DNA from 3 places in the Labrenzia sp. VG12 genome. Region 1 is predicted to be linked to each of the others. Evidence: predicted binding sites of a transcription regulator. Region 1 holds the regulator's gene; each other region holds the start of a gene.
What was found. The regulator LexA, encoded in region 1, represses DNA repair genes until DNA is damaged. The targets are predictions, from matches to a motif close to TGTTCNNNNTGTGTTCNG.
Positions count from the first base shown of each region.

Region 2: the regulator LexA is predicted to act here: its motif matches at 2,318-2,335, upstream of parE (DNA topoisomerase IV subunit B).
Region 3: the regulator LexA is predicted to act here: its motif matches at 2,542-2,559, upstream of CHH27_RS19900 (YifB family Mg chelatase-like AAA ATPase).

Region 1 covers NZ_CP022529.1:1,457,904-1,462,179, forward strand. Annotated here, with positions in the region: gene CHH27_RS06700 (acyl-CoA synthetase) at 1-1,569, shown strand, start outside; gene CHH27_RS06705 (hypothetical protein) at 1,566-2,441, shown strand; gene lexA (transcriptional repressor LexA) at 2,579-3,289, shown strand; gene CHH27_RS06715 (ComEC/Rec2 family competence protein) at 3,307-4,276, opposite strand, start outside.
Region 2 covers NZ_CP022529.1:1,146,082-1,150,357, forward strand. Annotated here, with positions in the region: gene CHH27_RS05220 (sulfotransferase family 2 domain-containing protein) at 1-91, opposite strand, end outside; gene parE (DNA topoisomerase IV subunit B) at 189-2,237, opposite strand; gene CHH27_RS05230 (tetratricopeptide repeat protein) at 2,849-3,688, shown strand; gene CHH27_RS05235 (hypothetical protein) at 3,868-4,200, opposite strand.
Region 3 covers NZ_CP022529.1:4,271,837-4,276,112, reverse strand. Annotated here, with positions in the region: gene CHH27_RS19920 (hypothetical protein) at 1-461, shown strand, start outside; gene CHH27_RS19915 (YbfB/YjiJ family MFS transporter) at 463-1,614, shown strand; gene CHH27_RS19910 (hypothetical protein) at 1,727-1,957, shown strand; gene CHH27_RS19905 (GNAT family N-acetyltransferase) at 2,072-2,500, shown strand; gene CHH27_RS19900 (YifB family Mg chelatase-like AAA ATPase) at 2,615-4,141, shown strand; gene CHH27_RS28540 (ADP-ribosylglycohydrolase family protein) at 4,222-4,276, shown strand, end outside.

The DNA.
Region 1 (4,276 bases):
TGTTCGGACCGGGTAATCAATCTGGCGCAGTTCCTGACAAAAAACGCAGCCCGCTGGCCCGACCGGCCGGCCATTGTCTCGGAGGGAACCACCTGGAGCTGGAAGGAACTCGATACCAGGGTGTCAGCACTCGCGACCGCACTTGTCTCCGAATACCGCCTCTCCAAGGGAGACAGCCTGCTGGTTCAGGCACAAAACTCCAACCAGATGATCGAGATCATGCTGGCCGCTTTCCGGCTGGGAGCCGTCTGGGTGCCTTGCAATTTCAGGCAGGCCCCCGTCGAAACGGCCTATGCCGCAGAAAAGGCTGCCGCAAAGGTGTTTGTCTGTGATGCGGCCTTCGCGGCACAAGCGGGTGCGGTGAAGACCGCCTGCCCTGACCTGTCGGGCTGTATCAGCATTGGCGACAGCGGGTTTGGCGCCGACTATGAAAGCCTTATCGAACGGCACAGGGGAAGCGACATCCAGAATGCTGAGGTCGACTATACCGATCCCTGCTGGCTGTTCTTCACGTCGGGTTCCACGGGCCGGCCGAAAGCGGTGGTTCTGAGCCATGGCCAGATCGGATTTGTCTGTGTCAACTACATGGCCGACCTTATTCCCGGCACGACGGAAGAAGATGCCTCCCTGGTCATTGCACCGCTGTCTCACGGCGCCGGTCTCCAATTGATTGCCCAGCTCGCGGCGGGGTCGGCACATGTCCTGATGCCGCCGGGCGGTTTTTCCCCGTCAATCGCGTTTGAGCTGATCCAACAGCACAAGGTCTCCAACCTGTTCACGGTCCCGACCATCGTCAAACGACTGGTCGAGGATCCGGCGGTAGACCGATACGACCATTCCAGCCTGCGCCATGTGATTTATGCAGGTGCGCCCATGTATCGGGAGGACCAGAAAACAGCTCTGAAGAAACTCGGGTCCGTGCTCGTCCAGTACTATGGGCTAGGCGAAGTCACCGGGAACATCACCGTGCTCAGGCCACAGGACCACGTTCTGGAGGACGGTCCAACCGCCCGCCTAGGCACCTGCGGCACGGAACGCACCGGCATCGAGGTCTCCATTCAGGATGACGACGGCAACATCCTGGCTCCTCATCAGACCGGAGAAGTCTGTGTTATCGGTGCCGCGGTCTGCGCCGGGTACCTGGAAGATGAAGCGGCGAATGCCAAATCGTTTCGCAATGGCTGGTTCCGTACAGGCGACATCGGCCACATGGATGAGGCGCGGTTCCTCTATCTGACCGGTCGTGCCTCGGACATGTATATCTCAGGCGGATCCAACGTCTATCCGAAGGAAGTGGAAGAGGTCCTCCTGACACACCCTGAGATTTCCGAAGTAGCGATTCTGGGCATCCCTGATCCGGAGTGGGGGGAAATCGGACTGGCGGTCTGTGTACCCGTGGACGGGTCTTCACCCGATCCCGCCGAGCTCGCCGATTTTCTGAACGGTCAGGTGGCCCGCTACAAGATGCCGGCACGCTACCTCTTCATTGAGGAGATGCCGACCAGCGCCTATGGCAAGATCACCAAGAAGCTGGTCCGTGACCATTTGACTGAAAAAGGGCTGCTATGAGACGCCCTGCCCCACAGTCCCTTGCCGAAATCCGTCATCCGGGCCCCAAGGCGGCAGACCGGCGCCCCTTCGTTCCTTGTGCAGCTGAAGCCGTTTCCTTCAAGATCGCCTCTGACCGCCCTCTGCTGGAGGCGCTGGGCCACTGGGCCGAAGCGGAAAGCATTGATTCCGCCATCTTGAATCTCGGCGGTGTTGCCCTGGCTCCATTCGACTACGTCATGCCGGACAGGGCCGTAGATGATCGTCATGCAGCCTGGTACAGCGACACCCGCTCCTGCGAGAAAGCACGGCTTGAGGAAGCCGTTGCCGTGCTCGGTTGGCGCGACGGTGGCTGGTTCGCCCACATCCATGCCTTTTGGCACGAAGGCGGACAGAAGCGACTGGGACACCTCCTGCCAGACACATTGACCTTGGCAAGTACAAGTACGCTCACCGGTTATGGTCTCAAGGGAGCCCGGTTCGAGGCAGCCTTCGATCCGGAAACAGAGTTCACCCTGTTCCGCGTCAAGGAAACCGGAAGCCGCCAGAGCGAATTGCCAAGAAATGCCCTGATCACGACCCTGGCGCCTTTCGAGGACCTTCACCATAGTGTCGAGAGCCTTGCTGCAACGCTCGGCACGCCGGCATACGAGATCCTGGGGCTCGGCAGCTTTGCTGGCGCAGCCTTTCTCGACACGCCGCCGATGACGGGCCTCATATCGGAAATCCTGTTGGGCCCGGGAGCCGGGTCCCCGAAAGGCAGAGGACTGTCGATCCCTGTGCGCTGCGTCGATCTTGACGGCAATCATCACCAGGGAACGGTCGTCGCAGGTCAGGCCCCGACGCTGGTGACATGCGAACTCCTCATCCGGGCGGAGGACCCTTCCCCATGAAACACGCAGGGTAACCACTTGAGCGCTTGATCGGACAGAGGGAACAGTAAGAGAACATTTACCCTTGCAGAACACAATGAGAACAGGTACTGTGTTCTTGATTTGTACCAGCCCATTCTGCGGTAGGGGATGCCGATATGCTGACGCGCAAGCAGTACGAACTGCTCATGTTCATTCATGAACGACTGAAGGAAACCGGTGTTCCGCCGTCTTTTGATGAAATGAAGGATGCGCTGGACCTCAGATCCAAGTCCGGCATTCATCGTCTCATCACAGCGCTCGAAGAGCGTGGCTTCATCCGGCGCCTGCCCAACAGGGCCCGCGCCATGGAAGTTGTCCGCCTGCCAGACTCAATCGCACCCGGCCTTGGCGCCCCGCGGCCGCGGGGCAGCTTCTCGCCAGAAGTCATCGAAGGCTCTCTCGGCAAGCCGGAGGCCCCTAAACCGGTCGAAGAACCAGTCGCCGCCGGAACCGAGATCCCCGTAATGGGCCGTATCGCGGCCGGTGTGCCGATCGAGGCGATCCAGACACACAGTCATTCGATCACCGTGCCACCGGAACTGCTTGGCAAAGGGGAGCATTATGCCCTGGAAGTCCGCGGCGACTCCATGATCGAGGCCGGCATCCTTGATGGCGACACGGTGCTGATCCGCAGGACGGACAGTGCCGACAGCGGTGATATCGTGGTCGCTCTTGTGGATGACGAGGAAGCAACGCTGAAGCGCCTGCGCAAAAAAGGCGCCTCGATTGCTCTTGAGGCCGCAAACCCGGCTTACGAAACGCGTATTTTCGGCCCGGGACGCGTACGCGTTCAGGGACGTCTGGTGGCCCTCTTCCGACAGTATTGATCTGTCCCGAAAGCCGGTCACCGGGTCTTGTTGCCCTCTGATCGCCGGAGACTGTCATAGGTCACAGTCCCCGGAAGATGCCAGGCTCGTGGCGGGTCTGGAATGGCATGAACCAGGCGCTCAATGATGGCGGTTCTGCCATTTTCAACTTCAGTTTCGTTGCCGCGGCCACGCGCGGTGGCCTCGAGGGCCGGTCCCCTCGATGTCCGGCTTGAGAGCCAGATGGCCACAGCTCCGCGTCGTGCTCTGATCACCTGGTCAATCACGAGATCTGCGCCGCAACTCTCCGGAACGATAAAATCGCTCACGATAAGATCGGCATGTTGACAGTCATCTGCCAATGCGTCCAGTGTTTTGGGAACGGCGATATGGACAGGCTCCGCCTTGCCCGTCGCCGCCTCTTCTGCGTTCTTGCCAAAAGCGCGGATGACGCATCCTTGTGCGTCACACCGCCTCTGAGGCGCTGTCATCCTGCGCGACTCAAGCGCCCGCGACGGAATACCTTCAGCCTGAAACCAGAGTTCCGTCGCAAAGGAACTTCTCCGGCCTGAATACCGAAGGTTGCCTTCTGCATCCCGAGCGGCAAGTGATCCGCCCTTTGCCGCGATCTGAAGATCGGGCGGCCTCGTTTGCGCTGCCGAAACCACTCCGCCTGCAAACAACAGCGCTGCGACAAGACGCAGACGCCCCGGCAACAAAAGGCCGGCGAACAGGGAGCCGAGAAGCAACAGGGCGGCCACTGCATCCAGTTTGCCGACAGCGCCCTGCCCTGCGTCCAGGGCGGAAGTGAACTCGGCCACGTCGAGAAGGACCGAAATCCCGAATGACATGACAGTCAACGGAAGCTCCGCCAGACCGAATGGCATCAACACCAGCGCAAGAACGCCCATCGGCATCACCAGCAAGGTGAAAACAGGCATGCCAAGCAAATTCCCGACAAGACCATAAGGTGCAACACGGCCAAAGTGATGTGCGCCGATTATCCCT
Region 2 (4,276 bases), 310 kb from region 1:
AGGCGATGTTGTGCTTGGGAAATGCCAAAAAGACATAATTGCGCAGCGGACGAATGCGCTTATCGAAAATGGAATAAACCCGGTTTAACATGGTACTTTTCCGACCGGACACGTTGCTGAAACTGAACTAAAGACGCGTTTGGTGCCCCCAAGCACCGGAACTTCTGACAAAATACTCAATCTCTCGATCAAATATCAAGGTCTTCTGCAAACTCGGCGTTTTCCTGAATGAAACGGAAGCGCGCTTCAGGCTTGTTGCCCATGAGACGCTCAACGGTGTCGTTGGTTTCTGCAACAGCTTCTTCCTCCACGTGAACCTTCAACATTGACCTTTTGGCCGGGTCCATCGTGGTTTCCTTGAGCTGAGCCGGCAGCATCTCGCCAAGACCCTTGAAGCGACCGATTTCCACCTTTGATCTGCCCTTGAACACGGTCTGGAGCAGTTCGTCCTTATGGGCGTCGTCGCGGGCGTAGAGGGTCTTGCCGCCCTGGCTCAGGCGATAGAGCGGCGGAACAGCCAGAAAGAGATGGCCTGTCCGGATCAGCTCCGGCATCTCGCGATAGAAGAAGGTGATCAGCAACGAGGCAATATGGGCGCCATCGACGTCGGCATCGGTCATGATGACGATTTTTTCGTAGCGCAGATCACTTTCCTTGTAGTTGGAGCGCGTGCCGCAACCCAGAGCCTGGCTTAAGTCGGCAAGCTGCTGGTTGGCGACGAGTTTGTCGCGTCCGGCATTGGCCACGTTCAGGATCTTGCCGCGCAGAGGGAGGACAGCCTGATTTGATCGGTTGCGGGCTTGTTTGGCGGAGCCACCAGCCGAGTCACCCTCAACGATAAACAGTTCGGTTCCGTCTGCCTGATTGGCGGAGCAATCCGCCAGCTTGCCGGGCAGGCGCAATTTGCGCACGGCGGTCTTGCGGGCGACGTCCTTTTCCTGACGGCGGCGCAGCCGTTCATCCGCCCGGTCGATCACCCATTCCAGAAGCTTGTTGGCCTGGTTCGGCGACGCCGTGAGCCAGTGATCAAAGGCGTCCCGAACCGCTGCTTCCGTGATGCGGGTTGCCTCATTGGTCGCCAGTTTGTCCTTGGTCTGACCGACAAACTCCGGCTCGCGGATAAAGACCGAAAGCATGCCGCCGGCAGATGTCATGACATCATCGCCGGTGATGATGGAGGCTTTCTTGTTGTTGGTGAGTTCCCCGTAAGCCTTCAGGCCACGCAAGAGCGCATAGCGGAAGCCGGCTTCGTGCGTGCCGCCTTCCGGTGTCGGGACCGTATTGCAGTAGGAATTGACGAACCCATCGCCTGCAAACCAGCTTACGGCCCATTCGACAGAGCCGTGTTTGCCGGCATTGTCTGTGCGGCCCGAGAACACTTCGTCGACAACGCGGCGCTCCTTGTTCAACCGCTCGCCCAGAAAATCCCTGAGACCGCCCGGAAAGTGAAACACGGCTTCTGCCGGCGTTTCGTCTTTTTCAGAAATGAGGCCTGGTGCACAGTGCCAGCGGATTTCGACGCCGCCAAACAGATAGGCTTTCGACCGCGCCATTTTCAGAAGCCGGGCAGGCTTGAAATGGGCACCCTTGCCGAAAATCTGCTGATCGGGCTTGAAGCGAACCTGTGTCCCGCGGCGGTTCTGTGTGTCTCCAACGAGTTCGAGCCCGCCTTGCGGATGTCCGCGCCGGAACACCTGGCGATAGAGCTTGCGGCTGCGCGCCACCTCAACGACCAGTTCTTCGGACAGGGCGTTGACAACGGAAACGCCGACGCCATGAAGACCGCCCGATGTCTCGTAGACCTTGCTGTCGAACTTTCCGCCCGCATGCAGCGTGGTCATGATGACTTCAAGCGCGGACTTGTCCTTGAATTTGGGATGCGGGTCGACCGGAATGCCTCGGCCATTGTCGGTTATCGTCAGGTAGCCGTCTTCGGACAGGGCTACGTCGATCCAGGTGGCGTGACCGGCCACTGCCTCGTCCATCGAATTGTCGATCACTTCGGCAAAGAGGTGGTGCAGGGCCTTTTCGTCGGTGCCGCCGATATACATGCCGGGGCGCCGCCGGACCGGCTCAAGCCCTTCCAGAACCTCGATGTCGGCGGCGGAATAGTCTTCAGGCACGGCCGTCACCGGAGCGAGTTGCGGCGACTTTTGCGGCTTGGGCGCGGGTTGCTCATCTGAAAGGGGAGCGGAAACCGCCGCATTGCCAGCAAATAGATCGTCTTTTGCACTCATTCCGTATCGCCTGATGGGTGTGTAATCGCAGGAACCTGTTCTTCAACGCCGTTACCTACACCGAATCACAGTCCAGTTTGAAGGACAAAGATAGAACAGCAAACGCTTTTGGCCAAAAGCCCCCGTTTTCAACAGGCTTGCACGGCTAAATGGTGGTCTGGCAACACATCATCAACCCACCTGTGGTGTCATGCTCGGGTTCGGTCAGGGCCTGAGGGGTGTCGGAATTGTGCTAATTCAGCAACACATGCTGACAGACTCGCGTGTCGCAGGGGTGATTGCAGGCTCTTGCCCATGTTCGGCCATGTTTCAGGGACACCCGTTGAGTTATCGTTTGAGAACGCTTGTTGTCAGTAGGTCCGGTGTGATCGCTCAAGAACAACAAGAGAACCTGGAATTGGTCTTAATTGAGCGCAATCTGGCCCCACTTAAGACCAAATGATCGGGCAGATTGTTACTCAACGGAAAGAGCTCACATCCTGCGATATTTGTCGCGTTGGTGTGACGGAACAACGAATGCGCTTCGCGCGGATAAAATCAAGAGTGTCCGTCGGGGGACCCTGGTGTCGCCGACGGATAATTGTGTGACTGGGATGCAAAAGAACAGCACAATGTTTCAACGCATGACAAAGGCCGGAACTGTGCTCGGCGCGTTGATAGTTATGGGACTGGCAGGAAACGCCCTGGCGTTTGACGGCCAGCCAACCGCACCGAACCGGTCGATCGGTCCTGAAGACCTGTCGCCGACAGAGGCCTTGCGTGCTGGTGCGCGCTATTACTACTCCGGTGACAAGGCAGCAGCCCTGAATTCTTTGCAATATGCCGCTGAAAACGGTCAGCCTATGGCTGCCTGGAAACTCGGTGAGATGTACGCAAAGGGCGATGGGGTCCCGGAAGACGACCTCAAGGCCTTCGAATATTACAGTCAGATCGTGCGTGAACACGGTGAGGACCGGCCGGACGCACCCGATGCACCCTTTGTGTCCAGTGCCTTTGTCGCGCTCGGCTCCTACTACCTGCAGGGCATAGACGGCGCCGTGCCGAAAAACGAAGCGCGGGCCCGTCAGGTGTTCACCCATGCCGCTTCCTACTTCGGGGATGCAGAAGCCCAATACGAACTTGGACGCATGTATCAGGACAACAATCACCGCATGGCGGTGCGCTGGTACAATCTAGCCGCTCTGAAGGGACATATCGGAGCACAGGCCCGGCTTGGTGAAACCCTCTATGCGCTGGGGTCCTCGGACAAGAAGAAGGCACGCGGTCTGATGTGGATGACCGTTGCCCGGCAGCAGGCCGAAGGTCAGGACGCCTCGTGGATCAATGCCATGCATGAGCAGTATTTTGCCGTGTCTCCGGAGCCGGTTCGCCAGATGGCGCGTTCCCTGGCAGATGGCTGGCTGCAACAGAACAGGCCTGACGTGCTGACCGCACAGGTGCCGTCCCAGTAAATTCAAAGGAACGCTTCCCTAGGCAAACGGCACGAGCAGGGACACGCTCGGTCGTTGGCGCTTGGAGTGCGGGTGTCTGTCTTTTTTGCTGGGGTGGTGACCCGGGATCTGGGTAATGGGGCGCAAGGCCATGCCTGGCAAGGCTCGATGGCCCTTTGTGGCTGCACTCTGTCGCCAGGTCAGGAAGGTCGCGAAAGGTCTCTGTGAGATAGCCGCGGCTTTAGCTGCTCTTCGCCGTTCCATTCTGTATCAGGCAGAACGCGCTCCTGCTCCCACAAGGTAAGCGGGCAGGGGGCGTTGCTGAATTTCCAGGATGTGTTGTTCAGCACCATGGCGCAGGTCGCCATACGCATGCCGTTGGAGCCTTTCAGGCAAATGGATTCGCCGATGCCGTAGTCCTGGCCCTGATAGCGGCAGGTGCAGGAAACATTCTGTGCCGTGGCGGCAACAGTGCCGATCAGGAGCCAAACGCCGGAAAGCAGCAGAAGAGCCAGGGCTTTTGCACGAAGCATAGGTGTGGGCGCACATCCTGAATGTGCAGCCAGCCGGTGTCCGCATGTTGCGCGCGCGGACGTGATGCGCCGTTGC
Region 3 (4,276 bases), 2.8 Mb from region 1:
TGATCACCATGCTGGGTTTCCAGGAAGGCAACGACGATCCGTTCGTCGTCAACGACTGGCTTGCCGCAATCGCCCGGCCCGGAGATCTGCTGCTGTCGGAAAGCCAGCTACACGCGACGGGGCACGTCGACAAGATTTCAAGTTTCTATGCCCACCCGGCGATGCAACGCTTTTCACGCATTGCCTTCGAGCGGGCTGTCGACCGCAATTTGCCGACACTTAACCGTTTCTTTTTGCTGCCGGTTTCCTTTCGCGACGGACAAAGCGCACAGGTGGCTATCCTGGCAGAGGAATTTGCCGGTTCAATCAGTGCAAGAAACTTGCATGTCTCCAACTTCTGCCTGAAACTCACTCTCGAGCAGTACCGTCACTACCGTGAGGAGAGTGGCCGTTTCACGATCATCGGCGAGAGCGCAACGGATGACCAAACACTTCACTTCCAGCTCTCCCGCCGGATATGAGATGACCCAGCGGCAGACCCGGGGACTGACCGCCGCGGGCCTTGCCATTGTTGCCGTCACCTATGGGCTCGCGCGGTATTGCTTCGGCCTGTTTTTGCCGGATATCCGTCTTGAATTCGGGCTTACGCCGGAACTGGTCGGCCTGATCGCAGGCCTCTCCTATCTGGGATATCTCGCGGCGACCTTTGCCGGTTCGTGGTTGTCGACCATGTTCGAGCCACGCCTGCCCATTCTGCTTGGTGGTTGTGCCGCAGCAGCGGGTATGGCGCTGATCGCCTGGTCGCCCTCTCCGGCTTTTCTCGCGCTCGGCGTCTTCATCGCCGGCACCAGCCCGGGCCTTGCCTATCCACCTTTTTCCGATGTGATCGTTCGGCACACGGCGCAAAGCCGCCAGAACGTGGTTTATGCCTGGATCAATTCCGGCACGGGTTTCGGGGTCGCCTTTGCCGGTCCCCTTGCGCTTTATGCCGGTGGCGACTGGCGACTGGCCTGGCTGGTTTTTGCCGGCCTGGCGCTTGTTATCACGCTCTGGAACGGCTTTACGCTGCCGCGGCGAAGCCCGCATCTGGAAACCGGCTCCAGAAAGGTCTCGCTCTGGATCCTGCTGGAGCGCTCTGCCCGGGCCCTCTTCATATCGTCGTTCCTGTTCGGCATCGTGACGGCCGTCTACTGGACCTATGCCGTCGATCTCCTGACCACGCTGACTGGCAACCCGCGTGACGCCATCCTGTTCTGGATCGTGCTCGGAATTGCGGGCGTCACCGGCTGTTTTGCCGGCGGGCTGGTGAACCGATGGGGTCTTGGCCGGGCGTATAAGCTCCTGGCGTTTCTCGTCGGCGGCGCCATTGGCACGTTGCCACTGCTGGCCGCCAGCACACTCGGCATGTTTTTGTCCGCAGCCTGTTTTGGTGCAGGTTTCATCGTCATGACGGCCCTGTTCGGCATGTGGAGCATGCGGATCTTCCGGGCCGCACCCTCCATTGGCTTCGGGTTCACCTTCTTTCTGATCTCACTGGGGCAGGGCGCCGGGCCGGTGCTGAGCGGTTTCCTGATCCCGGTCACCGGGCAGTCCATGCTGTTTTTCGGCGCCGGGCTGATCTGCTGCGCGCTGGCCCTGGTGAATACGGCGAGTGGAAGAACGGCTCCGGCATAACAGGTGGTTATGGTGGGATTTGCCCGCATAACCGCTATTTGCTGGCATTTCCCAAAAATTGCATGCATGGTTGCAGCACGCTGTGATTGATTGAAGAATTGTGAACGGATCCATGATTATCGCCCCTACTGCCGCCAGAGGCAGCCATCTCGACATGGAATTGTGCCGGGCCATGTTTGAAAAAGACCCTGACCGGCTGCTCGAGCTGGTGTCGGACTGGCTGGAGGCCAACAGGTTGTCGCCGTCCGAGGATTTCGAGGTTCCCGCCTATCTCGACAAAGTGCTTGCCCACGCCGACAGGCCCTTTGAGCGCACACGTGACCTGCGCGTTCTGGTGTCCTAAACCAAACCAAAGTGTCATCGTTATCCTTCGCCTTGTCGTCCGACGGGCGTTCCAAACTGGTGTGTTGTTCTCGCGATGATTGTCCGTCCGGCTGTGTCTGCCGACGCCGTGGCCATGAGCCATGTTCTCTCTGAAATTCTTCAATCCTGGCAGAGCGATCGTCCAGGCGATCCAGGTCACGTGCTGGCACATTACGTCGAGCACCCGGATTCGGTCGCCTGCACCGTCGCGATCGCCGCTGACGGCAATCTGAAAGGGTTCCAGTCCCTGAAAATCGCCAGGCCGGAAAACGATTACGACGTCCCGGCGGGGTGGGGCGTTATCGGGACTTATGTCAAGCTGTGCTCGGGCCGCTCCGGCATCGGCAAGCTGCTGTTTACCCGGACACTCGATGCAGCAAGGCAGGCCGGCCTGACCAAAATCGACGCAACCATCGGCAAATCCAATTTCTCTGGTCGCGGCTATTATTCCGCCATGGGCTTTCGAACCTGGCGGGACCTGCCAACGGCAACGGGCAAGTGCCTGACCCTCGTGCCGGGTTGAGCAATCAGACGACCCCCTGATATCGGCAACAACAACCATGTCGTTCCATCTTTGTTCTTGCTCGCATCAGAAATATATGCTTGCCTGACCTGCATCTTCTGGTAGAGGGCAATCATGGTCAGCCGGGTCACAACGGTCGCGTTTCAGGGCATCGAAGCCGTGCCCGTGGATGTTCAGGTTCATGTCGGCCCTGGTGCCGTCGCCTTCAATGTGGTCGGCCTGCCGGACAAGGCGGTCGCTGAAAGCCGGGAACGGGTGCGGGCGGCCCTGTCTGCTTCCGGACTGGCCCTGCCGGCCAAACGGGTCACCGTCAATCTGGCACCTGCGGACCTGCCCAAGGAAGGCTCCCACTATGACCTGCCGATCGCTCTCGGCATCATGGCTGCCATCGGCGCCATTCCGGCAGAATTCCTGGATGGATACGCGGTTCTGGGAGAACTCGGCCTTGACGGTACGCTGGCGCCGGTCGCCGGTGTTCTTCCCGCCGCAATGGGGGCAACGGCGCTCGGCAAGGGCCTGATCTGCCCGCAAGCCAGCGGCAGCGAAGCCGCCTGGGCCGACGCGGACATGGACATTCTGGCGCCGCGCTCGCTGATCCAGCTCGCCAACCATTTCAAGGGAACGCAAGTGCTCACCCGCCCGGTGGCGCGCCTGCAGGGTGATCTTGGTCCCTTGCCGGATCTCGCCGAGGTCAAGGGCCAGGAGACCGCCCGGCGCGCGCTGGAAATCGCGGCAGCAGGTGGCCACAACCTCCTGATGACCGGACCGCCCGGTTCCGGAAAGTCCATGCTGGCGAGCCGCTTGCCCTCGATCCTGCCGCCTCTCACCCCGCGCGAGCTTCTGGAAGTCTCGATGATCGCTTCGCTCTCCGGAGAACTTGCAGAAGGCAAACTGACCGACAGGCGGCCGTTCCGGGCGCCGCATCACTCCGCCTCCATGGCCGCACTTGTGGGCGGCGGTCTGAAGGCCCGCCCGGGCGAGGTTTCCCTTGCCCATAACGGCGTGCTGTTTCTCGACGAATTGCCCGAGTTCAATCCGCAGGTGCTCGACAGTCTGCGCCAGCCACTGGAATCCGGCGAAGCCGTGATCGCCCGGGCCAATCACCGTGTGACCTACCCGGCACGGATCCAGCTGGTTGCGGCCATGAACCCCTGCCGCTGCGGTCATGCGGGAACCCCGGGCCACCAGTGCCGACGCGGTGAGCGCTGCGTCACCGATTATCAGGCCCGTGTCTCCGGCCCGCTGCTCGACAGGATCGATGTCCGGATCGAGGTGCCGGCCGTCACCGCCGCGGACCTGATCGGCCCGGTGGCCAGTGAAAGTTCCGCCGATGTCGCGAAGCGTGTCGCCGCCGCGCGCAAGATCCAGGAAGACCGGTTCTTCAAACTGGGCCTTGCCTGCCGCACCAACGCCCAGGCACCGGCTTCCGCTGTCGAAACCATGGCTCAGCCGGACGACAAGGGTCTTGCGTTTCTGCGCGACATCGCCGAACGCCTCGCCTTGAGCGCCCGCGGCTATCACCGGGTTCTGAAACTGGCCCGCACACTTGCCGATCTCGACGGACTGGAGCAGGTCGGGCGCATTCATCTGGCGGAGGCCATGAGCTACCGAGGGCAGGACATGACCCGGCGCGCGGCATAAGAAATTCTTTTTGATGGAGGAGATCCGTCATCGCCGGTATGAAGTCCCCTCTAGCATTGAACTTTCAGAAAGTGTCCAACTTGAGCGTCAATGATCAAATCAAGGAACGCGCCCGGGGCTGTCTCCTTGGCCAAC